4 regions of the Kitasatospora sp. NPDC089913 genome follow, and region 1 is predicted to be linked to each of the others. Evidence: riboswitches for the same ligand, from Rfam matches in the RefSeq annotation. Region 1 holds a riboswitch; each other region holds the start of a gene.
What was found. Region 1 has a riboswitch for cyclic di-AMP ahead of ACIPYS_RS33750 (M23 family metallopeptidase). Riboswitches for the same ligand answer to the same signal wherever they lie in the genome.

Region 2: another riboswitch for cyclic di-AMP. It lies ahead of ACIPYS_RS17005 (peptidoglycan DD-metalloendopeptidase family protein); the one in region 1 lies ahead of ACIPYS_RS33750 (M23 family metallopeptidase).
Region 3: another riboswitch for cyclic di-AMP. It lies ahead of ACIPYS_RS30065 (family 16 glycosylhydrolase); the one in region 1 lies ahead of ACIPYS_RS33750 (M23 family metallopeptidase).
Region 4: another riboswitch for cyclic di-AMP. It lies ahead of ACIPYS_RS02065 (NlpC/P60 family protein); the one in region 1 lies ahead of ACIPYS_RS33750 (M23 family metallopeptidase).

Annotation. Positions count from the first base shown of each region.
Region 1 covers NZ_JBIVGI010000031.1:80,543-87,844, reverse strand. Annotated here, with positions in the region: gene ACIPYS_RS33765 (sensor domain-containing protein) at 1-375, opposite strand, end outside; gene ACIPYS_RS33760 (GNAT family N-acetyltransferase) at 501-1,085, opposite strand; gene ACIPYS_RS33755 (hypothetical protein) at 1,129-2,142, shown strand; gene ACIPYS_RS33750 (M23 family metallopeptidase) at 2,230-3,099, opposite strand; cyclic di-AMP (ydaO/yuaA leader) riboswitch at 3,112-3,282, opposite strand; gene ACIPYS_RS33745 (YiaA/YiaB family inner membrane protein) at 3,528-3,818, shown strand; gene ACIPYS_RS33740 (alpha/beta fold hydrolase) at 3,924-4,751, shown strand; gene ACIPYS_RS33735 (TetR/AcrR family transcriptional regulator) at 4,884-5,450, shown strand; tRNA gene ACIPYS_RS33730 (tRNA-Ile) at 5,609-5,682, opposite strand; gene ACIPYS_RS33725 (SpoIIE family protein phosphatase) at 5,874-7,302, shown strand, end outside.
Region 2 covers NZ_JBIVGI010000009.1:212,535-219,836, reverse strand. Annotated here, with positions in the region: gene purB (adenylosuccinate lyase) at 1-1,185, shown strand, start outside; gene ACIPYS_RS17010 (MFS transporter) at 1,315-2,817, opposite strand; cyclic di-AMP (ydaO/yuaA leader) riboswitch at 3,129-3,292, shown strand; gene ACIPYS_RS17005 (peptidoglycan DD-metalloendopeptidase family protein) at 3,296-4,333, shown strand; gene ACIPYS_RS17000 (DUF2470 domain-containing protein) at 4,614-5,336, opposite strand; gene ACIPYS_RS16995 (RidA family protein) at 5,515-5,931, opposite strand; gene ACIPYS_RS16990 (IclR family transcriptional regulator) at 6,090-6,839, opposite strand; gene ACIPYS_RS16985 (sugar kinase) at 6,836-7,302, opposite strand, start outside.
Region 3 covers NZ_JBIVGI010000024.1:130,233-137,534, forward strand. Annotated here, with positions in the region: gene ACIPYS_RS30050 (TetR family transcriptional regulator) at 1-509, shown strand, start outside; gene ACIPYS_RS30055 (esterase family protein) at 762-1,910, shown strand; gene ACIPYS_RS30060 (phenolic acid decarboxylase) at 1,975-2,304, opposite strand; cyclic di-AMP (ydaO/yuaA leader) riboswitch at 2,609-2,777, shown strand; gene ACIPYS_RS30065 (family 16 glycosylhydrolase) at 2,781-4,070, shown strand; gene ACIPYS_RS30070 (hypothetical protein) at 4,098-4,718, opposite strand; gene ACIPYS_RS30075 (IclR family transcriptional regulator) at 4,908-5,648, opposite strand; gene aceB (malate synthase A) at 5,915-7,302, shown strand, end outside.
Region 4 covers NZ_JBIVGI010000001.1:457,215-464,516, forward strand. Annotated here, with positions in the region: gene ACIPYS_RS02055 (NYN domain-containing protein) at 1-1,274, shown strand, start outside; gene ACIPYS_RS02060 (C40 family peptidase) at 1,487-2,530, shown strand; cyclic di-AMP (ydaO/yuaA leader) riboswitch at 2,874-3,026, shown strand; gene ACIPYS_RS02065 (NlpC/P60 family protein) at 3,037-4,191, shown strand; gene ACIPYS_RS02070 (C40 family peptidase) at 4,456-5,520, shown strand; gene ACIPYS_RS02075 (hypothetical protein) at 5,757-6,713, shown strand; gene ACIPYS_RS02080 (glycosyltransferase family 87 protein) at 6,789-7,302, opposite strand, start outside.

The DNA of each region.
Region 1 (7,302 bases):
GATCGCGCCCCAGGCGCCGGGCCGGACCACCCGCACCGGCTTCGGGCCGGGGACGTCCAGGGCCAGCAGGCCGCGGACCCGGGCCCGCTCCAGCCGCCCGAAGCCCCGGGCCGCGGTGGTCAGACCGGCCAGGACCGGCAGGCCGAGCACCGTCACGAAGGTGCCGAGGCCCAGGCAGAACAGCGTCACGGCGGTGACGAAGCCGACGATCGCCACCGGCAGACCGGTCAGCGTGTAGCCGACCTCCCGGTAGAAGTAGGAGCTGAACGGGGCCCGCCAGGCGTACGGCGGCTCCTCGGTGCGGTGAGCGCCGCCGTGCCCGGCGTCGCCGTCGTACGCGTCGTACTCGCTGCGCTGCATGGTGTGGGTGCTCATGGCCGGGTCACGGTCCCTCGGGTCGGTCGCGGTTCGGGCTCGTCGGGCGTCTCCCGCCGACCTCTGAAGCCTGTCAAAACCCGCGCCCGCCGGACATCCGGCTCCCCGGCGAACCGGGGGTGGGGTTATCCCCCCTGCCCGGCGCTCCCGGCCGGCGGGTCGTCGGCGAGCAGGGCGTACTGCCGGGCGTCCCGCCAGCCGTCCGGGCCCCGGTAGTCGTGCCGGACCCGCCCCTCCAGCCGGAAGCCGGCCCGCTCCAGCACCCGGATCGAGGCGGCGTTGTCGACGTCCACCCGGGCCTCCAGCCGGTGCACGCCGAGCGGGCCGAAGGCGAAGTCGCGCAGCAGGGCGACCAGCTCGCCCGCGTAGCCGGAACCCCAGACGTCGCGGCGCAGCGCGTAGCCGATGGTGGCGGCGCCGAACGGGACGAGACCGAGCGCGGCGTTGCCGATCGGGACGGCGCGGGCCGGGTCGTCGGCGTCGGAAAGGCGGGTGACGGCGAGCCGGTAGACCTCCCGGTGCTCCTTCTCGGCCTCCTCGACGAACTGGGCGACCTGGTCGGCACAGGTCTCGAGGTCGCGCGGGGCGAACGGGAGGTAGCGGGTGGCCTCCGGGTCGCCGAACACGGCGTGCAGCGCGGCCACGTCCTCGGGGGTGTGGTGGAACTCGCGCACGGCAAGCCGGGCACCGGTGAGTCGAACGGGGACCATGGCTCCCGACCCTACCCGCGACCAGCGGTTACGGTTCGTGGTTATGGAAGACGAAGACCTGCGGCTCGCCCCGCGCACCAAGGCCGCCGAGCTGCTCGCCTGGGCGGAGGCGGAGGGCCGCGAGCCGGTCGCCGAGAGCCCGCTGCGGGCGGTGCTGGCGCTGCTGGAGCTGGGCGAGGGCAGGATGCACGACGGCTGGCCCGAACTCACCTCCGCCGCGGTGGAGCACCTGTTGTACGAGCGCCTGTACCTGTACGTCCAGCCGGAGCCGGGGCAGGACCCGCTGGCGTACGGCGCGGCGGTGCGGCTGCTGATCGACCACCGGCGGGCGGCGAAGCGGCTGAACGCCAAGCGGCAGGAGCGGCTGCACGCGGAGGCCGAGTGGCAGGGCGAGGTGGCGGCCGGACTGCTGCGCCGGGCCGACCTGGTGACCTGGCCCCGGCTGTACACGCTGCTGCTGCGCGCGGCCGGGGTGGACACCGCCGACGGGGAGGCGGTGCGGGCCTGGCTGGAGGGGTTCCGGGGGCTGCCGGAGGAGGAGCGGCTGGCGTCGTTCGCGGCGCTGGAGGCGGACGGCGTGCTGGACCCGGTGGACGACGGGGGCTGGGAGGCCGGCGGCCGGACGCTGGCGGTCGGGATGGCCACGGACGGCGCGCGGCGGCTGCTGGAGCAGGGGCTGATGCGGCGCAGCTACCGGAACCTGGCCGAGCTGACGGCGCTGGGCCGGCCGATGCCGGAGGAGCTGGCCGGGGACTTCGGGGCGTTCGAGGAGGCCGCGGCGCTGGCGGCGCTGGAGCTGGCCGGGACCTGGACGGTGCCGGGGCTGCCGGAGCTGCTGGTGGCGGAGTTCCCGGAGCTGGCGCCGGAGCCGGGGCCAGCGGAGATCGACGCCTATCTGGCCGGGCTGGACGCGGCCTGGGCGGAGGAGCGGGCGGACGGCGACGGGTTCACGGAGACGGACGGCGACGAACCGGCGGACGGGTACGCGGACACGGACGGCGACGGGTACGCGGCCCCGGACGCGGACACGGACGGCGACGAGCGGGCGCCGGAGTAGGCGCGGAACACGGCGAGGGGCCCCTGGAGCCGCCGTGCGGCCGGGGCCCCTCGTCGTGCTCGGGGGAGCCGGGTCAGGAAGACGGCGTCAGGGGGTGACGCCGCGCTGCTCGAACCAGGTCTCCGGGTCGACCGGGGCTCCGCCGCCGGGGCGGACCTCGACGTGCAGGTGGGCGCCGGTGACGTTGCCGGTGGCGCCGACCTTGCCGATCTGCTGGCCGGGGAGGACCTTGCCGGAGCCCTTGATGATCGAGGAGAGGTGGCAGTACCAGATCTCGGTGCCGTCGGGCAGGGTCTCGACGATCCGGTAGCCGTAGGCGCCGGCCCAGCCGGCCGAGGTGATGGTGCCCTGGCCGACCGCGTAGACGGGTTCGCCCTGGTCGGCGGCGAAGTCGAGGCCGGTGTGCAGGTGCGCCCAGTAGCGCGCGCTCTGGCCGTAGTGGGCGGAGAGCCGGTAGTCGCGGACCGGCAGCTTGATGGCGGCGAGCTTGGCCTTCTCGGCCTCCTCGGCGGTGCGCCGGGCCTGCTCCTGCTGGGCGACCTGGGCGGCGCGCTTGGCCTCGGCCTCCTGGGCGGCCTGGACCCTGGCGGTCTCCTCGGCGGCGGTGCGCTGGCTGTCGGCCTGCTGCTGGATCCGGGCGGCGAGCGCGAGGCCGGGGTCGGCGGACAGCGCGACCGGGGTCTCGTCGGGGGTCTCCACGGCGGGCGCGGCGGCCGGGGTGGCGGAGGCGAAGCCGGTCGCGCCCAGGGTGGCGGCGACGGCGGTGACGCCGAGCAGCGGCGCGGTGCCGCGGGTCTGACGGGGCATCCGGTGCCGGCTGGTGTCGGCGGCCGGCGGGGCGCTCTCGTCGGCGGGGCCGCCGAAGGGACCGTGGCCGGCGAACGGGCCGGGGTGGTCGAGCAGCTGGGTGCCGGTGGAGGACCCGGACGGGTGTGCCTGGGTGTGCGTCGACGCCACGGAGGCGCGCTCCTTTCCTTCCTTCGCGCCTACCGGGTTAGCTGACGGGTTCGGAGCAGGAAGGTCTCCTACGGCTGGGTCCGGGCGATGCCCCGACCCTGCCGATTCACCCCAAGGAACATGGTTCCCCGGCTCCCATGGCCTGCCCGGAGGCCGGCCGGCGGGATTAGGCGACGGCGCACGGTGCCGTCTGGGTACGGCGTTGCGGTCCGCGCTGCGTTATCAAACGTTAATCCGAGAGCCCCCCGATTCCAAGCCATCCGTTGATGACGACCGGACACGGATCGGACGCTGCGCGGTCCGATGGGCGATTTGTGACGTTTGATGACACCTGACACTACCGAACGTGAGAGGACGTCAACGAACGGGCTCCCATCTGAGTACGACTACTCATGTGCGGCCGGAGCCGCGCGGCCATTCTGGGCGCCATGAGCGCACCGATGCAGTCACGCACCACGGCCGCCTACTACATCCAGGCCGTCCTGTCCTTCGCCCTCTCCGGCACCGCCCTCGGCGCCGGGATCGCCTACCTGCCGGTCGAGCCGTGGACCAGGGCCTTCCTCGCCGTCGGCCTGCTCTGGACGGTCACCTCGGCGTTCACCCTGGCCAAGGTGGTCCGGGACCGGCAGGAGACCACCGATCTCGTCACCAGGGTCGACCAGGCCCGGCTGGACAAGCTGCTGACCGAGCACGACCCGTTCAAGGTGGAGGGAGTCTGACCGGCCCGGGCGCGGACCGCCGCTCGGGAGGGCTTGACGGCTAAGGCTATTAGCCTTAGCTTTATGGCTATCGGCACTCGCCGACGACCGCCCGAGGAGGCTCCCATGAACGGCACCATCGCCCCCGCCACCCGCTACCTCGACCTCCCCGGTGGCCGGATCGCCTTCGACGACACCGGGCGCGGCGACGGCACCCCCGTCGTCCTGCTCCCCGGGATGCTCGACAGCCGGGCCGCGTACCGGCACCTGCGCCCGCTGCTGACCGCCGCCGGCCGCCGGGTGATCACCATGGACCTGCGCGGCTTCGGTGACTCCTCGATCCACTGGGACGACTACTCCCCCGCCGCGATCGCCGGCGACGTGCTCGCCCTGCTGGACCACCTGGGCATCGACCGGGCCGTCCTGGCGGGCAACTCCTACACCGGCGCCAGCGTGGTCGGAGCCGCCGGGGACGCCCCGGAGCGGGTCGCCGGGATCGTCCTGATCGACGCCTTCGTCGAGAACGTGCCGCCCACCGCCCTGCAGCGGACGGTGGTCCGGGCGATGGGCGCGCTGCTGGTGCGCTCGCCCGCGTTCTGGGGGCTCTACCTGCGCAGGGCCGCCTTCCCCGGCCCCAAGCCCGCCGACCACGAGGAGTACGTGGCCGGGCTGGTCTCCGCGCTGCGCACCCCGGGCCGGCGGGCCGCCACCCGGGGCTATGTGCACGGCGACTCCTCGCCCCTCGGCTGGACCTCGGCCGTGCGCTGCCCGGCGCTGGTGGTGATGGGTTCCGAGGACCCCGACTTCGGCGACCCGGAGCTGGTCGCCGACCGGCAGGCCGCCGCGCTCGGGGCACGCAAGGTGATGGTCGAGGGCGCCGGGCACTACCCGATGGCCGACCACCCGGAGGCCACCGCCGACGCCCTGCTGGGCTTCCTCGCCGAGCTCGCCTGACCGCTCGATCGCTCGATCGCCCGATCGCCTGGGACCGCACGCGCCCTCCGCCCGGCCGCCGCCGTCCAGCGCCGCCCCCTCCACCGATCCACCACGCCCACCACGCCCGCCGCGCCCACCAGGAGACCCCCGATGCCCCGAGTCGGACTCACCCCCGAGCAGGTCGTCGACCACGCCCTCGCCCTCATCGACGAGCAGGGTCCCGAGGCCCTCACCCTGGCCGCCGTCGCCGCCCGCGCCAAGGTCGCCACCCCCTCGCTCTACAAGCACGTCAGCGGCGGACTGGCCGAACTGCGCCGGCTGGTCGCCGTCCGGGTCACCGAGGAACTGGCCGACCGGCTCGCCGGGGCGGCGCTCGGCCGGAGCGGGGACGAGGCGGTCGCCGCCGTCCTGCGGGCCTACCACGCCTACGCCACCGAGCGCCCGCACCGGTACGCCGCGCTGCCGCAGGCCCCGCGGCCGGACGAGGACCTGTCGAACGCAGCCGCCCGGCTGGTCGGGGTGATCGTCGCGGTGCTCCGCGGGTACGGGCTGGAGGGTTCCGAGGCGATCCACGCGGCCCGCACGTTCCGCTCGCTGGCCCACGGCTTCGCGGCGCTGTCGACGGCCGGCGCCTTCCAGCTCGCCGAGGACCTCGGGGAGACCCAGGAGCGGATGATCACCGTACTGACCGCCGGACTGCGCGGCTGGCCCCGCTGAGCCCGGACGGGTCCGGAGCGGGCACGGAGCGGGCACGGAGCGACAGGGCGGTGGGGACGGCGAGGACGGCGGGGTCCCGGGGGGTGGGCGCCGGGGGCCGTCCGGGCGGGAACGCCGAAGGGCCCGGAGCGCACTGCTCCGGGCCCTTCGGACTGGTGTGGGGCTAACAGGACTTGAACCTGTGGCCTCTTCCTTATCAGGGAAGCGCTCTAACCGTCTGAGCTATAGCCCCGCGCCGTTACGACCCACCGCCCCCAGGGCGGCACGTCGTACGGAGAAGGGTACCGGACCCGGCGGGGCCCCACGCACACCGGGCGCCCCGGGCTCCCGGGGCACACCGTTCGACTCTCCCCTCACCCGATTAAGAAATAAGGTATTAAGAATTAACTGCCCCATAAGGCACCGGAGAGGCCGGCCATCCCCGTGGACCCGCGCAGCAGCCCCACCGCGCGCAGTGCCATGCGCTGCGTCCGCTTATTGCTGGGCTGCGCGGACGCCGCCGAACTGCTCGGCACCGTGCTCGCCGAGGGCCCGAGCTGGATCACCGGTGAGGGCTCGGCGCTCTACCTGCTGGACTCCACCGGAATGCTCCGGCTCACGGCCTCCCACGGCCTGCCCGACTGGGCCCACGAGCGCTACAGCGTGGTCGACCCGGCCGGGGACCTGCCCGCCGCGATGGCGCTGCGGCTGCGCCGTCCCTATCTGCTGAGCCCCGAACGCACCAGCGCCGACTATCCGAACCGGAACGCCGGGATGGGCACCGGGATGGTCGCCGTCGCCACCCTGCCGATGATCGTCGACGGCCGGCCGCTGGGCGTCCTCGCCCTGGCCCTCGCCCACCGGGGGACGGTCCCCCGGCGCGACCTGGACGTGCTGGAGACCCTCGCGGACGCCTGCGGGCACCGGCTCGGCCACCTGCTGGAGCACGCCAGGGCGGGCACCGGGGCGCTCGGCGGAACGGGCGGGACCGGAGGGCACCCGGGGCACGGCGAGCAGCCGGGAGGCGGAGGGCACCCGGAACCCGAAGGGCAGCCGGGACGCGGAGGGCGCCCGGACCGGGGTGCGGCGCACGGGGTGCGCCCCGGCCCGTGCGCGGGCGCCGCCGATCCGGCCGCCGCGACCGCCCACTCGATGCTCTCGCTCGCCGTCCGGGCCTCCGGGCACGGGGCCTTCGAACGGGATCTGGTCACCGGCGAGACCCACTGGGACGCCCAGGCGCTGCGGCTGGTCGGCCGGCCGGCGCCGGAGCGCGGCGGCACCTCCCCCGCCCCCTCCCTGGACCTCGTGGTCCACCCCGAGGACCTCCCGGACGTCCAGGCCGCCATGGCCGAGGCCCTCGCCACCGGCGGCCCGTACCGGATCCGCTACCGGGTGCCGCGCCGGGGCGGCGGGGTGATCCGGATCGAGGAGACCGGCGAGGTGATGCTGGACGTGCACCGCCGCCCGGTGCGGATCGCCGGCCTGATCGCCGATCTCGACCACGGCCGGACCCCCGGCGAACGCCCGCCCGGGGACGGGGCGCCCGGCGGGCGGTCCCCGGCGCCGTCCGGCCCGGGCTCCCCGTCCGGCCCCGGGCAGGAGCCCGCCGGCACCACCGAGGGCACCTCCGCCGCCGGGGCCCGGTCGGCACTGCTGCTGGCTCTCACCCGGGCACTGTCCCGGGCGGTCACCGTCCGGGACGTCACCACGGCCGTCACCGACATCTGCCGGCCCGCCTTCGGGGCGGCCGGCATCGTGCTGGACCTGGTCGACGAGGGGCGGCTGCTGCCCGTCTCGCACACCGTCTACGGGGGCGAGCGGCGTACCGAGCTGACCCGGCTGGCCGACCTGTCGGAGGGCGTGATGCAGCGCG
Region 2 (7,302 bases), on a different contig from region 1:
AAGGCCCGGATCGAGGAGTTCAGCGACCTCGCCGGCCACGAGCAGATCCACAAGGGCATGACCTCCCGGGACCTGACCGAGAACGTCGAGCAGCTGCAGATCCGGCAGTCCCTCGAGCACGTGCGCGACCGCACGGTCGCCGTGCTGGTCCGCCTGGGCCGGCTCTCCGCCGAGCACGCCGAGCTGGTCATGGCCGGCCGCTCGCACAACGTGGCCGCGCAGGCCACCACCCTCGGCAAGCGCTTCGCGTCGATCGCGGACGAGCTGCTGGTCGCCTTCCGCAGGCTGGAGGAGCTGATCGCCCGCTACCCGCTGCGCGGGATCAAGGGCCCGGTCGGCACCGCCCAGGACATGCTGGACCTGCTCGGCGGCGACACCGAGAAGCTCGCCGAGCTGGAGCGCCGGGTCGCCGGCCACCTGGGCTTCGACAACGTGCTGGTCAGTGTCGGCCAGGTCTACCCGCGCTCGCTGGACTTCGAGGTGCTGACCGCCCTCGTCCAGCTGGCCGCCGCGCCGTCCAGCCTGGCCAAGACCATCCGTCTGATGGCCGGTCACGAGCTCGTGACCGAGGGCTTCAAGGAGGGCCAGGTCGGCTCCTCCGCGATGCCGCACAAGATGAACACCCGCTCCTGCGAGCGCGTCAACGGCCTCGCCGTGATCCTGCGCGGCTACGCGTCGATGACCGGCGAGCTGGCCGGCGACCAGTGGAACGAGGGTGACGTCTCCTGCTCGGTGGTCCGCCGGGTCGCGCTGCCGGACGCCTTCTTCGCGTTCGACGGCCTGCTGGAGACCTTCCTGACCGTCCTCGACGAGTTCGGCGCCTTCCCCGCCGTGGTCGAGGCGGAGCTGGACCGCTACCTGCCGTTCCTGGCCACCACCAAGGTGCTGATGGGCGCGGTGCGCGCGGGCGTCGGCCGGGAGACCGGGCACGAGGTGATCAAGGAGCACGCCGTCGCCTCCGCGCTCGCGATGCGCGCCGGCGCCCGGGAGAACGAGCTGCTGGACCGGCTGGCGAACGACGACCGGATCCCGCTGGACCGGGCCGGGCTGGACGCGCTGCTGGCCGACCGGCTGTCCTTCACCGGTGCGGCCGGTGCCCAGGTCGCCGAGGTCGTCCGCCAGGTCGAGGCCGTCGCGGCCGCGTACCCGGAGGCCGCCAAGTACGCGCCGGGCGACATCCTCTGACGGTTGTCCACCCCGGTCACCGGGCCCCGTCGCCGTTCGGGCGGCGGGGCCCTCGGCGTGTTCGGGGGTCCGGGCTTCCGCCGGCGGGGTCCAGCCCTGTTCGGGGGTCCGGGCTTCCGCCGACGGGGCTCAGCCCTGTTCCGGGGCCGAGTGGCCGGGGTCGAGCGGCGGGGCGTTGGTGCCGCAGGCGTAGCGGCAGTCCGGTTCGGCCACCGGGTGGTGGTCCTCCGGGGCCAGGACGTTGCCGTGGACGGTGGCCAGAGCCGTGAGTCCGCCCGCCACGAGCAGCCCGGCGCAGATCAGCATCGCGGTGCGGAAGGCGGAGTCGACCGCCGAGGGCACCTGGTAGGCGTCGCCGCTCAGACCCGCGAGCGAGGGCAGCGCGGCGACCGCCAGCAGACCGGCCGCCCGGGCCGCGGCGTTGTTGACCCCGCTCGCGATGCCCGCGTGCCGCACCTCGACCGCCGCCAGCACGGTCGCGGTCAGCGGTGCCACCAGCAGCACCATCCCGCTCCCCATCACCGCGACGGCGGGCAGTACGTCCGTCCAGTAGGAGGCGTCGGGCCCGATCCGCAGCATCAGCAGCACGCCCGCCGCGCACAGCAGCGGGCCGACGGTGAGCGGCAGCCGCGGGCCGATCCGCTTGCCCAGCCGCCCCGCCCGGGCGGAGAGCGCCAGCATGATCACGGTGATCGGCACCAGGGCGAGTCCGGAGACCAGCGGGGAGAAGCCGGAGACGATCTGCAGCTGCACGACCAGCAGGAAGAAGACTCCGCTGAACGCCGCGTACACGGCGAGGGTGACCAGGTTGACGGCGGTGAACAGCCGTGAGGAGAACAGTCCCAGCGGCAGCATCGGCTCCGGGGTGCGGCGCTCGACCAGGACGAAGGCGGCGCCGAGCAGGAGCCCGGCCGTGCCGGTGACCCAGACGGTGGCGGAGAGACCGCTCCCGGCGGCGGTCAGCGCATAGGTGATCGAGCCGAGCGCGAGGGCGGCCAGGACCGCGCCGAGCACGTCGAAGCGCCCGGTCGAGCTCTCGTCCCGGCTCTCCGGGACGTGCCGGGCCGCGACCGCGATCACCGTCGCGGCCAGCGGCAGGTTCAGCAGGAAGATCCAGCGCCAGCCCGGGCCGTCCACCAGCCAGCCGCCGAGGAACGGGCCCACCGCCGCCGACACCCCGCCGAGGCCGGACCAGAGGCCGACCGCCGCCGAGCGGTCGTCCGGACGGAACACCGCCTGGAGCATCGCCAGCGAGCCGGGGGTGAGCAGCGCCCCGCCGATGCCCTGCACGGCACGGGCCGCGATCAGCACCTCGATGGTCGGCGCGGCGGCGCAGGCGGCCGAGGCGACGGCGAACCAGACGACGCCCAGCAGGAAGATCCGGCGCCGCCCGTACCGGTCGCCGAGCGCGCCACCGAGCAGGATCAGGCCCGCCAGGGTGAGCAGATAGGCGTTCAGCGTCCATTGCAGGGCGTCGAGCCGGGCGTCGAGATCGGTGCCGATCCGGGGCAGTGCGACGTTCACGACGGTTCCGTCGAGCATCGCCATGCTGGAGCCGAGCACGGTCGCCAGAAGTACCCAGCGTCCCTGTGCGGTGCCCAACCGCAGGGTGCCGGCATCGGTGGTGGTCACGGCCCATGGTGGGGCTCGTGGGGCCGACGTGACAAGGGTCACCGGGGGTGTGTCGGAGATGTCCGTTCCGTGAGTGATCGTGTGCGCACTGATGACGACATCGGCGCAGGGTGGCGGATCACGTGCACTCGGTGAATGGATTGTGCGCTTACTGTGCATGCCTTTCATGCGGAGCGTCACGGTGTTCCGGACTTTGGTCCCGGGTTCCGGAGATCGACATTGCTTCACCCGAACGGATGGGTTTTAGTTCAGCGACCGCCCGGCGTCAGCCCGGGTGGCCACCGGGTGGAACGCCTAGTCCTGCCGCTGCCCGGTGGTTCGCAACGAACTCTGTACGGCAGGAGCGGGGGACCCACAGGTAAGTCGCCGGACCCGAATTGACGGTCCGGCTTGGGGTGAAGCCGCATTTCTCTGCGGCCGGGCAACTCCAGCCCGAACCCGACAGCTCACCTCGCAGGCGTCGGAGAGGACAGCTTCCATGCCCGCACAGGCTCGTCGTATCGCCATGCCCCGCGCCGTCCGCATCGGCATCGCCACCGCCGTCACCGGCGCCGCGTTCGCCCTCCCGCTGGTGACCACCGTCACCGCCCAGGCCCACGAGGCCCCGGCCGCCGGGCACACGCACCAGAGCAGCACCTGGACCGGCGCCGCCAGCGTCGACGCCGCCCCGGCCGCTGCCGAGAACGCCCCGGCTGCCCCGGCCGCTCCCGCCGCCGAGGCCGCTCCGGCCGACTACAAGGTCGTCGGTGGGGACACCCTGTCGAAGATCGCCGACGCGAAGAACGTCGAGGGTGGCTGGAAGGCGCTGTTCGAGCACAACCGCTCGGTCATCGGTGCCAACCCGAACCTCATCTTCCCGGGTCAGCAGCTCGCGCTCGGCGCCAAGGCCGCCGAGGCCGCCAAGCCGGCCGCTCCGGCCGAGGCCGCCAAGCCGGCCGCCCCCGCCGCCAAGGCGCAGGCCTCGCAGGACTCGGCGAAGCCGGCCAAGCCGACCGCTCCGGCCGAGAAGCCGGCCGCTCCGGCCGCCAAGCCCGCCGCCAAGCCGGCCGTTCAGGCCGTCGTCGCCCCGGTCGCGAAGCCGGCCGCTCCGGCCCCGGCCGCCGCCACCTCCGGCTTCTTCGCCCCGCTGGCCAACCCGAAGCTCGGCACCGCCTACGGTGTGGCCGGCTCGATGTGGGCCTCCGGCCACCACACCGGCGCCGACTTCGTCGCTGCCACCGGCACCCCGCTGCGCGCCGTCGCGGCCGGCACCGTGGTGAAGGCCGGCAACGGCGGCGCCTACGGCAACGAGGTCGAGATCAAGCTCGCCGACGGCAAGTACGCCGAGTACGCGCACCTGTCCTCGATCGGCGTCTCGATCGGTCAGACCGTCACCGCCGGCCAGCAGATCGGCCTCTCCGGTGCGACCGGCAACGTGACCGGCCCGCACCTGCACTTCGAGATCCGCACCGGTTCGGAGTACGGCTCGGACATCGACCCGATCGCCTACCTGCGGGCGCACGGCGTCGCGATCTGACCTTCGGTCGGATCATCTGCCACCGCCGGGTGCGGGGCGAAACGACCTCCCGGAATGGTCATGTCGGGTGACCGCTGGACCGGGTGGACGCCGCACCCGAGTGGATTGACGGGCGCGGGACACGCCCGTCCTGCCGGCCGGCCCGGCTCACGAGAACTCTCTCGTGGGCCGGGCCGGCCGTCGTTGTGGCGGGGTTCGAGGGTGGGGAGGAGCGGGGCGGTGATAACCGATATGGGGTCAGTTTCGCTGGCGGGCGGGCTGGTTCGTGCATCCGCCGGGTTCAGGACCGGTGGGTGGCCGGCTCCTGCTCGGCGGCGGACAGCAGTTGGTGCACCCGGTGGCCGAACTCGTCCGCGTCGCGGGCCGGTTCGATGAAGACCAGGCGGACGTCACGGTGGCCGTGCGGGTGGTCCAGGCGGAGCACCAGGCCGTACCGGTCGAGCGCGAGCGGGCGGACCTCGGGGCGGTCGGCGAGCAGCGCCGGGTCGAGCAGCCGGGTGAGCACGGCGAGCGCGTCGGGGTGGTCGTCGGCCAGGTGGGTGAGCAGTCCGGCCTCGTAGCGGGCCAGCGGGTCGGGGGCGGCCGCCGCGAGGTCGGCGCCGGTGATCGCGGTGGTGCCGTACGGGGTCGAGAGCACGGCGTGCGCGACGTCCAGGCGCAGGTGCACGCTGAGGCCGTCGTCGGCGAGGTGGGCGAGGTGGAGCCGGCCGGCCAGGGTGAGCCGCCCGCGCACCCGGTCGCGCACGGCCACCGGGGCGATGTCGGTGAGGTCGAGCACGACGGCGAGGCCGTCCTGCTCGCGGGCGGCGGCGGAGGTCACCGGGGAGTCGAGCGGCGCGCGCAGCCGCAGCCGGGAGCCGTGCACCGAGACGGGGGTGGAGAGTTCGTGCTGCTCGCCGCCGGCGCGGATGACCACCGAGGAGGTGGCGGTCAGCAGGCTGCCGATGCGTTCGGCGGCGGTGGGCTCGGGAATCTCGGCATCGTGCTGCGGGTGCGGACTCATGGGATCGGGACCTCCGGCGGACGAGCTGACCTTGTAGTTAGGTGAGCCTAACCTAATCATTGGAGGGGGAGAGGGCAAGGTGTCGTCGGGGTGGGGCGGAACCGGCCATGCGCGAAGGGCCCCGACCCGGCTTGTGTGCCGGGGCCGGGGCCCTTGCGGTGCGGGCGGTGCGCGCGGGTCAGGCGACGACCGCCTGGGCGTCGATCTCGACCAGCATCGGCTCCTGCGGGAGCTCGCAGAAGATCGTGGTCCGGCAGGGCTTCACGCCGCCCGGCGGGATGTTCTCCTCGATGAACTCGGCGTAGACCTCGTTCATCAGCGGGAAGTCGGCGCGCTTGGTGAGGTACACGCGGAACATCACCACGTCCTCGACGGTCGCGCCGCCCGCCTCGACGATCGCCTTGACGTTCTCCAGGGTGCGGCGGGTCTGTGCCTTCACGTCGCCGTGGTGGAGGTACTCGCCGGTGGCGGGGTCCTGCGGGCCCTGGCCGGACACCTGGAGGATCGGGCCCTTGCGGACGCCCTGGGAGAACATCCAGGCCGGGGCGGGGGCGCCGTCGGTACGGATCTCGGTCTTGTCGTTCTGGACGCTCATGCGTGCTCGCTTCCTCGGTGGGGTGGGTGGTGCTGTGGTGCTGTGGTGCGTGCTTCGGGGCTTTCGGGCCTTCGGGCTTGGTGGTGCGGGGTGCGGGGTGCGGGGTGCGGGGTGGTCGGGGGTGCGGCGGGGTGCGGGGTGCGGCAGGTACGGGGTGGTCAGTGGCGCGGGGGCTGGCCGCAGTCGGCGGAGATCGCCCGTGCGGTGGCGAGCAGTTGGGGCAGCAGCTCCAGCACCTGCTCGTAGGGGAGCACGACGTCCGGGACGGAGATCGAGGCGGCGGCGACCACTCGGCCGCTGGCGTCGCGGATCGGCGCGGCCACGCAGTTGATGAACGACTCGTGCTCGGCGTGGTCCTGCGCCCAGCCCTGGGCAGCGACCTTCTCCAGCTCGGCCAGCAGCGCCTCGGGCGTGGTGAGGGTGCGCGCGGTGTGCGGGGTGAAGTCGATGCCGGCCACCACCCGCCGCCGTTCGGGCGCGGGCAGGTCGGCGAGCAGCACCTTGGACACCGCGGCGCTGTGCAGCGCGGCCCGGAGGCCGATCCGCGAGTACATCCGCACCGGGTGCCGGGAGTCGTACTTGTCGATGTAGACCACCTCGCCACCCTCGTACGCGGCCAGGTGCACGGTCTGGCCGGTGCCGGCGTTGAGTTCGGCGAGGTACGGTGCGGCGATCCGGCGGACCCCGCGCTGTTCCAGGGCGAGCCCCGAGAGCGCGAACAGGCCGGCGCCCAGGTGGTAGCGGTATCCGGCGTCGCGGTAGACGAACCGTTCCTCCTCGAGGCTCTGCAGCAGTCGGAGCACGGTCGTCTTGTGCACACCGAGCACCTCGGCCAACTGGTCGAGGGAGCGCTCGCCCTCGCCGAGTTCGGCGAGGATGCGCAGGGCGCGGGTGACGGTCTGGCTCATGGCGCTCCAAGGGCCGGGGTGGCGGCCGGTCGAGGGTCGGGGGCACCGCCCCCCGGTACGACGGGCGCGGAGCGGTCGGTGGGGGAGGCGGACGCGGTGGTGCGGGAAGCGGTGGTGCGGGAGGCGGTCGGCGGGAGGGGCGGCGGGTCGTCGGGGGCGGCGTACGTGCTGGTGAGCGCTCCGGGGAGCACAGGGGACACGATGCCATCCGCCGACACCCGGGTGGCCGCCCAGGCCTCGGGTGAGGCGTCGAGCAGGGCGCCGACCACCGGGGCGGGCGGCAGTTCGGCCTGGTCCCCGTGGGTCGTCAGCGCGCAGGCGGCGCTCAGATGGCCCAGCCGCAGGCGGCGCCGCTGGTCGAGTCCACGAACGGTGCCGGCCAGGTAGCCGGCCGCGAAGGCGTCGCCCGCTCCGGTCGCCTCGACCACCTCGACCGTCAGGGCCGGTTCGGCGACGGTGGTGC
Region 3 (7,302 bases), on a different contig from region 1:
AGGAGATCGCCACCGCCTCCGGCATCTCGCTGCGCACCTTCTACCGCTACTTCTCGGAGAAGGAGGACGCCGTCGCCCCGCTGCTCGCGGCCGGCGGCGAACGCTGGGTGCGGCTGTTCACGGAGAGCGCCTCCGACCTGCCGGTCCGCGAGGCGCTGGAGCGTTCGGCGGCGGAGTCCCTGAGCCCGTCCGACGCGCCCGCCGTCGAGGCGCTGCGCTGGACCCGCGACCTGCTGCGCGACCCCCGGCTGGCCACGGTCTGGCAGCGGGTGCACGCCGACTCCGAGGAGCGGCTGCGGGCCGCGATCGCCGACCGCTGCCCGCCCGGTACCGACGTGCTGGAGATCCGGCTCGCCGCAGCCGCCGCCACCGCCGCGATCCGGGTCGCACTGGAGCAGTGGGCGCGCTCCGGCGCCCCGGCCACCGGCCCCGGTTCGCCGCGCGAGCTCGGTGCCCGCTGCATGCGCGAACTCACCGCGGGCCTCGACCTGTGGACCCGCGTCAACTGAGGTGGCCTCCGTCACCCCCCGTCGCGGCGGTCGCGGCAGGGGCCGGAAGCACACCCCCGCGGCCTGCTTCTCCTCCTCAAGGCCGATGGCGTCACCGCTGGTCGGCGGGGGTGGCGGCGGCTGCCGAGCGGCTAGGCTGGGTGGCCGCGCCTCGGCGACGGTGCCCCGCTGCGGACGGGGGAACCGGGGCGGCCCTCCCGGGTGTCCTTCCCCCGGGGGCGGGGGAGTACGAGGCGTGGGAGCGAACACGACATGGGTCTGACGAGCCACAAGGTGCTGGCACTGACCGTTCTGGTCGCCGTCGCGGCGATGGTCGGGACGGTCTGGCTGTGGCCGAGACTGTCGAAGAAGAGCTGGAAGGCCGTGCTCGGCCGGATCGGCGCCCTGCTCGCCACCCAGCTGGCGGTGCTCGCCGCGCTCGGCCTGGTCGCCAACAACTACTTCGCGTTCTACAGCAGCTGGGACGACCTGCTGGGCACCGGGGACAGCGGGCCGGTCGTCATCCACAACAAGGTGGACGCCTCCGGCCGGCTGCGCGTCGAGACCATCGGCCACGCCGAGGTGCAGGGCGGCGGGGCGCTCGGCCGCGACCGCGACAAGTCCGGCGAGATCCGCGAGGTCCGCATCGACGGCGCCACCACCCGGCTCTCCACCGAGGGCTACGTCTACCTGCCGCCGCAGTACTTCCAGCCCGAGTACGAGCAGAAGCAGTTCCCGGTCCTGGTGGTCAGCACCGGCTTCCCCGGCATCGCCAAGAACCTCGTCACCCGCCTCAACTACCCGGGCGCGGCGCTGAAGCTGCTGCAGGAGGGGCGGATGCAGCCGACCGTGCTGGTGCTGGTGCGCCCCTCGCCCGCGCTGCCGCAGGACACCGAGTGCGAGGACGTCCCCAACGGCGCGCAGACCGACGCCTACTTCGCCAAGGACGTGCCCTCGGCGATCCAGGCCACCTACCGGGTCTCCGCCGATCCGAGGGCCTGGGCGTTCATGGGCAACTCCACCGGCGGCTACTGCGCGCTCAAGCTGGCGATGCGCCACCCCGACGTCTACCCGACCGCCGTCTCGCTCTCCGGCTACTACCAGGCGGCCGACGACCCGAGCACCGGCGACCTCTACAACGGCAGCGAACAGCGCCGCAACGAGGCCGACCTGATGTGGCGTCTCAAGAACCTGCCGCAGCCCGCGATCTCCGTGCTGCTGGCCGGCACCCGGGAGGGCGACGGCAACTACCGGCGCGAGACCGAGGCGTTCGTGGCCGCCACCCGCAGCCCGATGAAGGTCTCCTACAGCATGCTGGAGACCGGCGGCCACAACTTCGAGACCTGGAGCAAGCTGCTCCCGTCCTCACTGGAGTGGATCTCCCAGCGCCTGACCGTCCCGGCCGCGAGCCCGTCGGCCTGACCGGCGCGGCGGCGGGGCCGTCGGCCCGACCGGCACGGCCGGGTGTCCGCGCGGGCGCAGGCGCTCAGACCACCTGCTCCAGGGTGCCGGTGTGCAGCTCGCCGACCCGGCCGCCCTCGCCCTCGTACGTCCAGAACGCGCGGACCGTCATCCGGGCCAGATCCATCACGTGGCTCACGGTGATGCCGCTCACCTCGGTCCAGCTGACGAAGTAGACCTGCGGGCCGACCTCGGCGACGTGCAGGGAGACGTCCTCCCACTGGCCCGCCGATTCGCCGAGGCCCTCCCAGCGCAGCCGCTTGCCGTCGGCCGAGTAGGCGTTGCGGAAGGCCGCGCCGTTGTCGACCCGGAACAGGAAGGTACGGCCGGCGAAGGCGGGCAGGGACGCGGTCATGGTGGGGCGGGTCTCCTCGTCTCTGGACGTGCTGTCGTGGTGCTCGCTGCGCCCCGGACGGTTCCGGACGCGGATGGATCTCCAACCTATCCGACCACCCCGCCTCCGTGGCGCACTTTCCCCGTCGGACCCGCCACCACGGCCACCCGGAACCACCGTCCGGGGGCCCGGCGCTGCGGTGTGAGCTGCGCGACAACCACCCCCGGAATGTTGTCCGTGCGCGGACGGCCTGCCTAGCCTGCAGGAGCTTCCGCCGCAGCGGAGCCCCGCCGTCGGGACGCCGAGTCCCGTCCACCCGCCGGCCGGCAGTCGAGCACCACAGCGGACGGGAGCGGGGGACCCAGGTCAGTGCCCGGCCGCGCGCGGATCGTGCGTGTGCGTCGAGGCTAGGGGTGAAGCCGCTCTCCGGACGGCCGGGCAACCTCAGCGCCCGAACCCGACAGCTCACCTCGTAGGCGTCGCAGAGGACCACTGCCATGCCCACTGCCTCCCCGCAGCCCCCTCGGCCTGCCCGGAACCCGGGCCTCCTCGCCCGACGTCCGGCCGCCCGCCACGCCCGTCCCTCCCGCCGGGGCCGCACCGCGGCCCTCGCCGCCACCGGGGCGCTCGCCGTCACCGGTGCCGGACTGCTCGGCCTCCCCGCCGTGACCGGCGCCCAGGCCGCCGCCCTGCCGACCGTCACCCAGGACAAGCTGGCCCCGGCCACGATGGTCGCCGGCAAGGCGACGGCCGCCTCGCTCACGCTGCACTCCTCGTCCTGCTTCACCGCGAAGACCGTCGGCGTCGGCGTGCGCGACGCGGCCGGGCGCAACCTCGACTTCCCCGGCAACCGGAGCAACGTCCAGGTCTGCCCCGCCGGTCTGTCGATCACCACCGGTACCCGGACGCTGGCGGCCGGCACCTACACCCAGTTCGGCTTCTGGCAGGACAGCACCGGTGCCTGGCACAACCTGCCCTCCCGCCAGCTCGTCGTCTCGGCCGCCACCCCGACGCCGACCCCCACCCCGACCCCCACCCCGACGCCGACCCCGACCCCGACCCCGACGCCCACCACCCCCGGCACGGGCGCCCCGGTCGCGGGCAAGAAGCTGACCTGGTCCGACGACTTCGACAGCCTCGCCCTCGGCTCCCGCTGGACCGCCGACCGGAGCAGCTCCTACCACTACGGCGACCACAACCCGAACGACAACAAGCTCGACTGGCTGAACAAGAACAACGTCGCCGTCTCCGGCGGCGTCGCCACCTTCACCGCCAGGCCGGGCAGCCACACGCTGGAGAACGGCAAGCAGGCCTGGGACACCGGGCTGCTCACCACGGAGTACTCCAGCGAGGGCTTCAAGGTGAAGACCGGGGACTACATCGAGACCCGGGTCAAGCTCCCGGCCGGCACCGGCGCCTGGCCGGCGCTGTGGACGTGGAACAGCACCAGCGGCACCCACGGGGAGATCGACTCCTTCGAGTACCACAGCGACAACCCGAACCTGCTGGAGCTGACCAACCACATCAACCCGGGCCACCTGTACTACACCGACGCCAAGGCGATCGCCAAGGACGGCTGGGTCACCATCGGCACCCACTACGGCGCCGCCTCGGTCGACTGGTACGTCAACGGCACCAAGGTGTTCTCCGACGGCAAGGGCGTCGGCGCCGGCTGGACGGCGTACCCGATCCTCAACCTGTCCCTGAGCGCGGGGAACTACCACCCCGCGCCCTCGGGCACCACGCCGATCACCTTCGCGGCGGACTACGTCCGGGTGTACCGGTAACAACGGCCACCGCTCCGGGGCCGACGGTCAGGCGATCGGCCTCGGAGCGGTGGTCTCGACGACCTCGATCTCGAACGGCTGCCGGTTGTTCGCCTCGTTCCGGTCGTCGTCGCCGCGCACCGCGACGTAGCCGCCCTTCAGCGTGCCGAGCGGGACGTCGGGCTTCAGCCGGAGCGGGATCAGCGCCGTCGCGCTGCGGAACTTCGGCAGTCCGGCCGGGAAGGTGCAGCGCACCCGGTGGCCGTTCTGGAACTCGGAGCAGTTCTCCGGGAAGAACGGCCCCTCGGCCGTGACCCCCTCGGGCAGGGTGACCACCACGGTGAACGGCGAGGCGGTCCGGTCCGGGCCGAGGTTGCCGACGAAGGCGTGCAGGGTGGTGGTGCCGCCGGGCGCGGCCGGGTCCGGGTCGATCCGGACGACGTAGAGGTCGGAGTCCGAGTGCCTGGCCGCGGCCGGGTCGGCGTTGGCGCCCGGCTCCGCGGCGCCGGGGTCACCGGCCCCCGGCGCCGGGGCGCTCGCCCCGGGCGCGGGCGCCTTGTCGTCCGGCGGACAGACCGCCCCGGCCTGTCCGGCGGCCAGCACCGCCACCGTGCACCCCGTCGCCAACGACCTGCCGAGAAGCCTTCGAACGGAACCGCTGCGGGTCATCGCCGCTCACCCTGCCCTTCGTGTCCGGCCGGCCCGCGCCGTCGCGGGCCGCGTCCGGACCAGCGTCGCCGACCGGTCCGCCGGGGCCGGACGACCCGCTCCCGGACGGCTCGAAGGGGCCCTCGAACGGGTGAACGTCCGGGCGTGTCGCCGTGCCGACGGACCGTCGGGGAGTCGGCACCGGGCTCGTCAGGGAGCCAGCACCTGGCCCAGCCGGGCCGCGATCCCGTGCATCACCGGCACCAGCGACGCCGCGCCGGCCTGCTCCTCCAGCGCCCTGATCCGGGCCTCCGGGCCGGAGACGGACAGCGCCGTCGGGGTCGGCGCGCCGGGGACGGCCAGGGCGATGCAGCGCACGCCGATCTCCTGCTCCTGGTCGTCGACCACGTAGCCGCGCTCGCGCGCCTCGGCGAGCTGCGCCATCAGCTCCTGCGGGTCGGTGACGGTGTGCGGGGTGTGCGCGGGCAGCGGGTTGGGGCCGAGGACGGCGCGCGCCTCCTCGTCGGGCAGCTGCGCCAACAGCGCCTTGCCGACGCCGGTGCAGTGCGGCTGCACCCGGCGGCCGACCTCGGTGAACATCCGCATCGAGCGCCGCGACTGCACCTGCCCGACGTAGACCACCTCGCCGCCCTCCAGGACCGCCAGGTTGGCGGTCTCGCCGGTGGCCTCCATGAGTTCGGCCAGGTAGGGGCGGGCCCAGCTGCCGAGCAGCCGTCCGGCGGTCTCGCCGAGCCGGATCAGCCGCGGGCCGAGGGTGTAGCGGCGCGCGGTGTCCTGGCGGACATAGCCCTGCTGCACGAGGGTACGAACCAGGCGATGGATGGTCGGCATCGGCAGCCCGGAGGAGGTGGAGAGCTCGCTGAGCGTCGCCACGCCACCGGAGTCGGCGAGCGCCTCCAGCAGCTGGAAGGCCCGTTCGACGGACTGCACTCCGCCGCCGGTGCGCTCCTGTCCCGTCGGGGCGGCCGCTTTCGGGGCGCCGCCCCCGCCGCCCCCGCCGCTCGCGGTGCTCTCGCCGCCTTCGGTGTCTTCGGTGCTCTCACTGCTCTCGGAGGTAGGGGCCACCGGCGTTCCCTTCGCGGTCGGAGGAGGAGTACAGTCCCAGCGATCATCTCAACAAACCGTTGAAATTCTGTATCGCGGAAACTAGTCTCCACCTTACAGAATCAAGCCCTCCACTTAGGAGTGTCCTGCTCATGGCTGCAGATCAGGGACCCGGAGCTTCCCCCACCGCTCCGGTCGTCACGGTCGCGGGTCCGCGCGTCCACCGGGCCGAGGAGGTGCTCACTCCGGAGGCGGTCGCCTTCGTCGTCGGCCTGCACCGCTCCTTCGAGGGCCGGCGCCGCGAGTTGCTCGCCCGCCGCCGGGAGCGCCGTGCCGCGATCGCCCGCACCGGCACCCTGGACTTCCTGCCCGACACGGCCGGGGTCCGCGCCGCCGACTGGCGGGTCGCCGAGGCGCCGAAGGCGCTCCAGGACCGCCGGGTCGAGATCACCGGCCCCACCGACCGCAAGATGGTGATCAACGCGCTCAACTCCGGCGCGAAGGTCTGGCTCGCCGACTTCGAGGACGCCACCTCCCCGACCTGGGAGAACGTGGTGAGCGGTCAGATCAACCTGATCGACGCCTTCGAGGGCCGGATCGACTTCAGCAGCTCCGCCGGCAAGGCCTACACGCTCCGCCCGGCCGCCGAACTCGCGACCGTGGTGGTCCGCCCCCGCGGCTGGCACCTCGACGAGAACCACCTGCTGGTCGACGGCGAGCCGGTGGCCGGGGCGTTCCTCGACTTCGGTCTCTACTTCTTCCACAACGCCGCCCGGCTGCTCGCCCGCGGCGCGGACGACCCGAACTCCGGGCCGTACTTCTACCTGCCGAAGACCGAGAGCCACCTGGAAGCCCGGCTCTGGAACGACGTGTTCACCCACGCCCAGGCCGAGTTGGGCATCCCGCACGGCACGGTCCGCGCCACCGTGCTGATCGAGACCATCACCGCCGCCTTCGAGATGGACGAGATCCTCTACGAGCTGCGGGACCACGCCGCCGGCCTCAACGCCGGCCGCTGGGACTACCTGTTCTCCATCGTCAAGAACTTCCGCGACGCCGGCGAGCACTACGTCCTGCCCGACCGCAACACCGTCACCATGGCCTCGCCGTTCATGGCCGCCTACACCCGGCTGCTGGTGCGGACCTGCCACCGGCGCGGCGCGCACGCGATCGGCGGCATGGCCGCGTTCATCCCCAGCCGCCGGGACCCCGAGGTCAACGCGGCCGCGCTGGAGAAGGTCAAGGCCGACAAGGACCGCGAGGCCGGCAGCGGCTTCGACGGCTCCTGGGTCGCGCACCCGGACCTCGTCCCGGTCGCCCGCGCCTCCTTCGACGCCGTGCTCGGCGAGCGCCCGCACCAGAAGGACGACCCCGGTCCGGCCGAGCCCGTCACCGCCGACCAGCTGCTCGACATCGCGGGCGCCGGCGGCAGCTGCACCCGGAACGGGCTGCACAACGCCGTCCAGGTCGGCATCCGCTACATCGAGGCCTGGCTGCGCGGCCTCGGCGCGGTCGCCATCTTCAACATGATGGAGGACGC
Region 4 (7,302 bases), on a different contig from region 1:
GCCGGCGGGTGGTCGGTCTGGCCTCCGACGCGCTCGGCGGTCTGCCGCTCGGCGAACTGCCCCAGTCGCTGCGCCAGTACGCCAAGTTCACCCCCGCCCGCCGGGCCAAGTACGCGGCGACCGCGCTGGCCGCGGCGCTGGAGGCGGAGCCGGCCTTCCGGGTGCGGATAGCGGAGCGGCTGCGGCTGGGTCAGCCGGACCTGGTCCGGGCCCTGGAGGCGGGCACCGTGCCGGGCGCCGCCGACCCGATGGACGTGGCGGCGGCCGCCTACCTGGTGCGCTCCGCCGGGTGGAGCCGGCTGGTCGCGGAGGCCGGCGACGAGGCCGAGCGGGCCGGCACCGAGGGCGCGGTCGCCGAGGCGACCCGGCTGGTCGAGAAGCTGCAGGCGGAGCTGGCCGAGCTGCGGGCCGCGGCGCGGTCCGACCTGGAGCGGCAGCGGGCCGAGTCGGAGGACGTCCGCAAGGAGGCCGAGTCGCTGCGCCGGCGGCTGCGTTCGCTGGAGAGCGACACCCGGCGGGCCCAGGCGGAGACCCGGAAGGTCGCCGCCGAGCTGGAGGCGGTCAGGACGCAGGCGGCGGCCGAGCGCGGCGCGGCGGAGACCGAGGCGCGGCGGCTGCGGCACCGGGTCACGGAGCTGGAGAACTCCGCCGAGCAGGGCCGGCGCTCTGCCCGGGAGGGGCGCGGCGTCGAGGACATGCGGCTGCGGCTGCTGCTGGACACCGTGCTCCAGTCGGCCCAGGGCCTCCAGCGGGAGCTGGCGCTGCCGGTCTCCCAGATCCGCCCGGCGGACCTGGTGGAGGCGGTGGTGCCGGGTTCGGCCTCGCCGCACGACGTGGCGCGGCGCGGGCTGGCCGAGGACGACCCGGCGCTGCTGGACCAGCTGCTGGCGATCCCGCAGGTCCATCTGGTGGTGGACGGCTACAACGTCACCAAGACGGGCTATCCGACGCTGCCGCTGGAGCAGCAGCGGATCCGGCTGCTGGGCGGACTGGCGATGCTGGCGCAGCGCACCCAGGCGGAGGTCACCTGCGTGTTCGACGGCCAGGACCTCGACGTGCCGGTGATCATGGCGCCGCCGCGCGGGGTGCGGGTGCGGTTCAGCCGGACCGGCGAGACGGCGGACGAGCTGATCCGCCGGCTGGTCCGGGCGGAGCCGCAGGGCCGCCCGGTGGTGGTGGTGTCGGCGGACAAGGAGGTCGCGGACGGCGTGCGGAAGGCCGGCGCGCGCCCCGTCGCCTCGGTGCTGCTGCTGAACCGGCTGGCCCGTCCGTAGGTCCCGCGCGGCGCGGGCCGACGGCAATGACGGCTGGTCAGCGCCGGGATTGCGGTCTTGTGCGGGTTTCGTGAAGTCCGGGTGCGGGCGGCAGGTTCACGCAATCGTGGGAGTGGCGCGAAACGTGGATCTTCACTAGGGTCTGGCGTCAAACCTATTTTCCGGATTCTCACCCCAACGGGTGAGGCCATTGGAAGAAGGAGCCGGTCCTCTTGGCCTCCCACCGCCGTCCCAAGCAGCCGAGCCGCGCGCGGGTCTCCGTGCTCACCGCGGCCGCTGCGACCGCGGTCGCTCTCTCCGCCCAGGTCGCCGCCCACGCAGCGCCGAGCCCGTCGCCGAAGAAGGACGACGTCAAGGCGCAGATCGACCAGCTGAACGAGGAGGCCGAGCAGGCCACCGAGCGGTACAACGGCGCCAAGGAGCGGGCCGACCAGCTGCGCAAGCAGGCGGACCAGCTCCAGGACCAGGTCGCGCGCGGCCAGGAGCAGATGACCCAGCTTCAGTCGGGGCTGGCCGCGGTGGCGGGCGAGCAGTACCGCACCGGCGGCATCGACCCGTCCGTCCAGCTGATGCTGTCCTCCGACCCGTCCGGGTACCTGGACAAGGCCTCCAGCGTGCAGCAGGCCAGCTCCAGCCAGGCCGAGGCGCTCAAGGGGCTGCAGGACCAGCAGCGCCGGCTCGACCAGCAGAAGGCCGAGGCCGCCGCCGTGCTGGCCTCGCTGGACAGCACCACCAAGGACCTGAACCAGTCCAAGACCGAGGTCGGCAAGAAGCTCCGCGAGGCGCAGGAGCTGCTGAACTCGCTCAGCGCCGCCGACCGCGCGGCCGTCAAGGCGGCGCAGCAGCAGTCCGACCGCGCCTCGCGCGGCAGCGAGCGCACCGACCCGGCCAGCCTGCCCCAGGCCAGTGGCATGGCGGGGTCGGCCGTCGCCAACGCGATGAGCAAGCAGGGTTCCCCGTACGGCTGGGGCGACGTCGGCCCGAACACCTTCGACTGCTCCGGCCTGATGGTCTGGTCCTACGCCAAGGCCGGCGTCTCGCTGCCGCGCACCTCGCAGGCGCAGGCCAACTACGGCAGCCGGGTGCCGTCCCTCGCCGAGGCGCAGCCGGGCGACCTGATCATCTACCGCGCCGACCGCAGCCACGTCGGTATGTACATCGGCAACGGCATGGTGGTGCACGCGCCGCACACCGGTGACGTGGTGAAGGTGATGAAGGCCGACGCCATGCCGATCAACGCGATCCGCCGGGTCTGACGCTCCGCCACGACACCCCCGGGGGCGGTTTCCGGCCCCTGTGATCAGCGCCACCCCCGACCGGGGGTGGCGTTGGGGTTTGGGTCGGGCATTAGGCCGTCCAGGTGGAAATGATCAGCCTGATGTGGGGATGTGATCACACTCGGTCATATTCACAAAGGAACTTGGGTATTCTTCTGGCTTTTTTCTGACAAGGATTTGAACGGATCACGGATCTGTTACTAGGGTCGTGCTTCGAACCTCGCACAGTCGATCACCCAGCCTGGGTGGCGGTGGGGTTCGCCGCCGAGTTCGCGAAGCAGCCGGGCGGGGCCGCAGGTGCCCGCCCGAACCAGACCCAGCAGTCGGGGGTCCGCTGTGGAGCGGAGCCGGGGAACCACGTTCCTCCGGGGTGAATCGGCGCCAGGTCGGCCGCTCGCGCGGACGGTGAGGCGTCGTAGGGCACGCTTCCGCCCGAACCCGTCAGCTCACCCGGTAGGCGGATGAGGAAGAAGGAGTCCGCCTTCGTGGCGTCCCATCGTCGTCCCAAGCCCGCCGGCCGCACCCGGGTCTCGATCATGACCGGTCTCGCCGCCGCTGCCGTCGCCCTCTCCGCGCAGTCCGGCGCCCACGCCGACCCCGCGCCGACCAAGGACCAGGTCAAGGAGCAGGTCGACCAGCTCAACGAGCAGGCCGAGGTCGCGACCGAGAAGTACAACGGCGCCCAGGCCAAGCAGCAGGAGCTGCAGAAGCAGGTCGCCGAGCTGCAGGACAAGGTGGCCCGCCAGCAGGCCGTGGTGACGGAGGCCCAGGGCGGCCTCTCCGAGATCGCCGGCGAGCAGTACCGCACCGGCGGCATATCGCAGACCGTCCAGCTGATGCTGTCCGCCAGCCCGGACAACTTCCTCAGCCAGGCCGACGCCCTCAACCAGGCCGGCTCCACCCAGTCCGGCGCGCTGAAGGAGCTCCAGGAGCAGCAGCGCAGGCTCGACCAGGACCGCACCGAGACCCAGACCAAGCTCGGTGAGCTGGAGTCCACCACCCAGCAGCTGAAGACCTCCAAGGACGAGGTCCAGGGCAAGCTGGCGAAGGCCCAGCAGCTGCTCAACACGCTCACCGAGCAGGAGCGCCAGGCCCTGCGCGCGGCCGAGGAGAAGGCCGCCGCCGAGGCCAAGGCCAAGGCGGACGCCGCCAAGGCCGAGGCCGCCAAGGTCGCCAAGGCCAAGGCGGACGCCGAGCGCGCCACCCGCGACACCAGCCGCAGCGACCTGAGCTCCCCGGCTCCCGCCGCCTCGGCGCCCGCCAAGCCGGCCGCGCCGGCCGCCAACGGCTCGCGCGCCGCCGCCGCGATCGCCGCCGCCGAGAGCAAGCTCGGCGCCCCGTACGTCTACGGCGCCACCGGCCCGAACTCCTTCGACTGCTCCGGCCTCACCGGCTGGGCGTACGCCCAGGCGGGTGTGTCGCTGCCGCGCACCTCGCAGGAGCAGGCCAACGCCGGGACCCGGATCGGCTCGGACATCTCCCAGGCCCAGCCCGGCGATCTGGTGATCTTCTACGGCGACCGCCACCACGTCGGCATCTACGTCGGCGGCGGCCAGGTCATCCACGCCCCGAAGCCGGGCGCGTCGGTCCGCTACGAGTCGGCGTCCAACATGCCGGTCAACACCATCGTGCGCCTCTGACCCCCGGGTCGGCAGAATCCCGGCAGGCCCGGTCTCCCCGAGGGGAGGCCGGGCCTGCGGCTTTGCCCCCGGTCGTCGCCCGGTCGCCGGAAGGCCCGGTGGGCGAACCGGTCTGATGTCCGATCGGTGACCGAATATTCGGGTTCGGAGGGGTTTGGAAACGGTTGCCCTGACTCGCTAACGTCTGCCACCGGATGCCCGCTTCGACAGCCGACCGGTCCGGTGCGGCGGCGGGTCCGGGCCCAGGATCGGAGCCGACGTCGAATGACCGCGCACCGCCGTTCCCCGCTGTCAGGTGCTCACACGCTCGCCCGGGCGCTGGTGCTCACCGCGGCGGCCACCACCGCGCTGGGCGTGGCGACCGGCGGCACCGCGCAGGCGGCTCCCGGCGCGCCCGACGCCCCGGCGAACCGCAAGGACGTCAAGGCCCAGGTCGAGCAGCTCTACGACGAGGCCGAGCAGGCCTCGGAGCGCTTCAACGCCGCCCAGGAGGCCCAGCAGCGGCTCCAGCACGAGACCGGCACGCTCCAGCAGCAGATCGCCGTCTCCCAGGACGAGCTCAACCAGCTGCGCGGCGACCTCGCCACCGTGGCCGGCGCGGAGTACCGGGGCGGCGGCATGGCGCAGACCGTCCAGCTGATGCTCTCCACCGACCCGGAGGGCTACCTCTCCCGGGCCCGCACCCTCGACCAGGCCGCCGAGCGGCAGAACGAGACCCTGCACGAGGTGCTGGGCCGTCAGCGGGTGCTCGACCAGCGCCGGGCCGAGGCCTCGGCGAAGCTCGCCGAGCTGGAACAGACCCGCAAGGCGCTGGCCGACGGCAAGCAGCAGATCCAGCAGCGGCTCGCCAGGGCGCAGCGGCTGCTCAACAGCCTCGGCGCCACCGAACGCGCCCGGCTCGCCGCCCAGGACGCCCGCGAGGCCGAGCAGCGCGCCACCCGCGGCACCGACCGGCTCGACCTCGGCACCACCCCGCCCGCCTCCGAACGCGGCGGCGCCGCGCTGGCCGCCGCGGTGCGGATGATCGGCTCGCCCTACGTCTACGGATCCACCGGGCCCAAGGCGTTCGACTGCTCCGGTCTGATGTACTACAGCTGGCGGCAGGCGGGAGTGACCCTGCCGCGCACCTCGCAGGCCCAGGCGTACGCCGGCCGGCGGGTCGGCATCTCCGAAGCACGGCCGGGAGACCTGGTGATCTTCTACCGGGACATGCACCACGTCGGGATGTACGCCGGCGGCGGGGTGATCGTGCACGCCCCCTACCCGGGTGCCCGGGTGCGCTACGAGAGCGTCAACGCCATGCCGGTCTCGGGGGTGATCCGGCTCTGAGCCGCCCGGACCGTGCCGGCGGCCGAGGCCCGTCCCGGCGCACCGCCCTGCTGCTCGCGGCCGGCGGCCTCGCCCAGCTGTCGCTGCCCGGCGCCGTCCCCGCGCGGCCCGCCGCGGCGGCCTCGGACGAGTACGCCGAGGTCTCGGCGCTGCTCGCCGGGCGGGCCCGGACGCTGGGCGAGGGGCCGCCCCCGCTGCCGCTGCGCGCCGACTACCGGAACCTGCTGCTCGGCCCGGTGGACCGGGCCGGGCGGTCCACCGCCACCGCCGAACTGACCGTCACGGTGACCGGGTACGACGAGCGGCCGGTGGTGCACCCGCGCCGGCTGACGCTGCTGCGCACCGCCGCCGGCCGGCGGATCGAACGCGAGGAGGCCGCCGGGGGGCCGCCGCCGCTGTGGGACCTCGGCCCGGTCGGGGCCGCCGCCGGGGCGCGCTGCCTGGTGCTCGGGGTGGACGACGTGGACGGCGCGGACGGCGCGGGGCAGGCCGCGCGCGCGGCGGCGGCCGCCGTCGGCGACCGGGCGGTGTCCGCCGTCGAGGCGCTCTGGGGCAGCGCCTGGGCGGGTCGGCTGCTGCTCGAACTGCCCGCCACGGGGGAGCAGTTCGCGCGGCTGCTGGCGGACGACCGGCCCGGCTGGTCGGACCTCGCCGCGGTCACCGTCTCGGCGCCCGGCGCGCCCCTGCACGCCCCGGCCGACCGGGTGCTGGTCAACCCCGGGGTGTTCGCGCGGCTGAGCGACTTCGGCCGGCAGGTGGTGGTGACCCACGAGGCGGTGCACGTGGCGACCCGGGCCGACACCCGGGCCTGGACCCCGCTCTGGCTGTCCGAGGGGGTCGCCGACTGGACCGGCTACCGCGACTCCGGGCGCTCGGCCCGGCAGATCGCGCCGGAGCTGGCCCGGGACGTCACGGCCGGACGGCTGCCCGCCGCGCTGCCCGCGGACGCCGCGCTCACGGCCGGCGGGGAAGGCCTGGCACAGGCCTACGAGCAGTCCTGGCTGGCCTGCGACCTGATCGCCCGCCGGTACGGCCCGCAGCGCCTGGTGGCGCTCTACCGGGCCGTCGGCGCGGCCGCCCCCGGCGCGGACCGGGAGGCGTGGCTGGACGGGCTGTTCCGGGACCGGCTGGGCCTCGGGCTGGACGGGTTCACCCGCCTCTGGCTGGCCGAGGTCCGGGCCCTGGCGGGCTGAGTTCCGGGCCCCGGCGGGACGGGGCGCCCCGGCGGACGCCGGGCCGCGTCCGCCCCGGGTGCGGCCTCGTCCCGGTCAGCGCCGTTCGCCGGGCGCGGCCGGCGCCGCGGGCCGGTCCATGCCGTCCAGCAGGTCCTGCTCGTACGCGATGCCCGGCCGCACCGAGAACGAGACGGCCGGCACCGGCTCGGCGCGGGGCAGCACCACGGTGGCCGGCACCCGGTCGGTGCGCCGGGTCGAGCGCCAGAGCCGGACGCAGGACAGCACGGTCGCGACCAGCAGCAGCACGTTGCGGGCGGTCAGGACGGCGATCGCGCCGGGCCTGCTGGCGACCACGTCGCCGAAGACCAGCGGGAACTCCACCAGCGTCAGCGGGGTCGCGGCCAGGATCAGCAGCGCCACCGGCCGCTGGCTGGTGCCGCGCACGGTCAGGCAGACCGCCGCCGCGCCGACCAGCCAGACCAGGTACTGCGGGCTGATCACCCGGCTGGTCACGGTGAAGATCAGCAGTGCGGCGAGCGCCGCGTCGTACATGGTGGCGGCGTTGCGCCGGCGCGCGGTGAACCGCCAGAGCAGCAGCCAGCCGAAG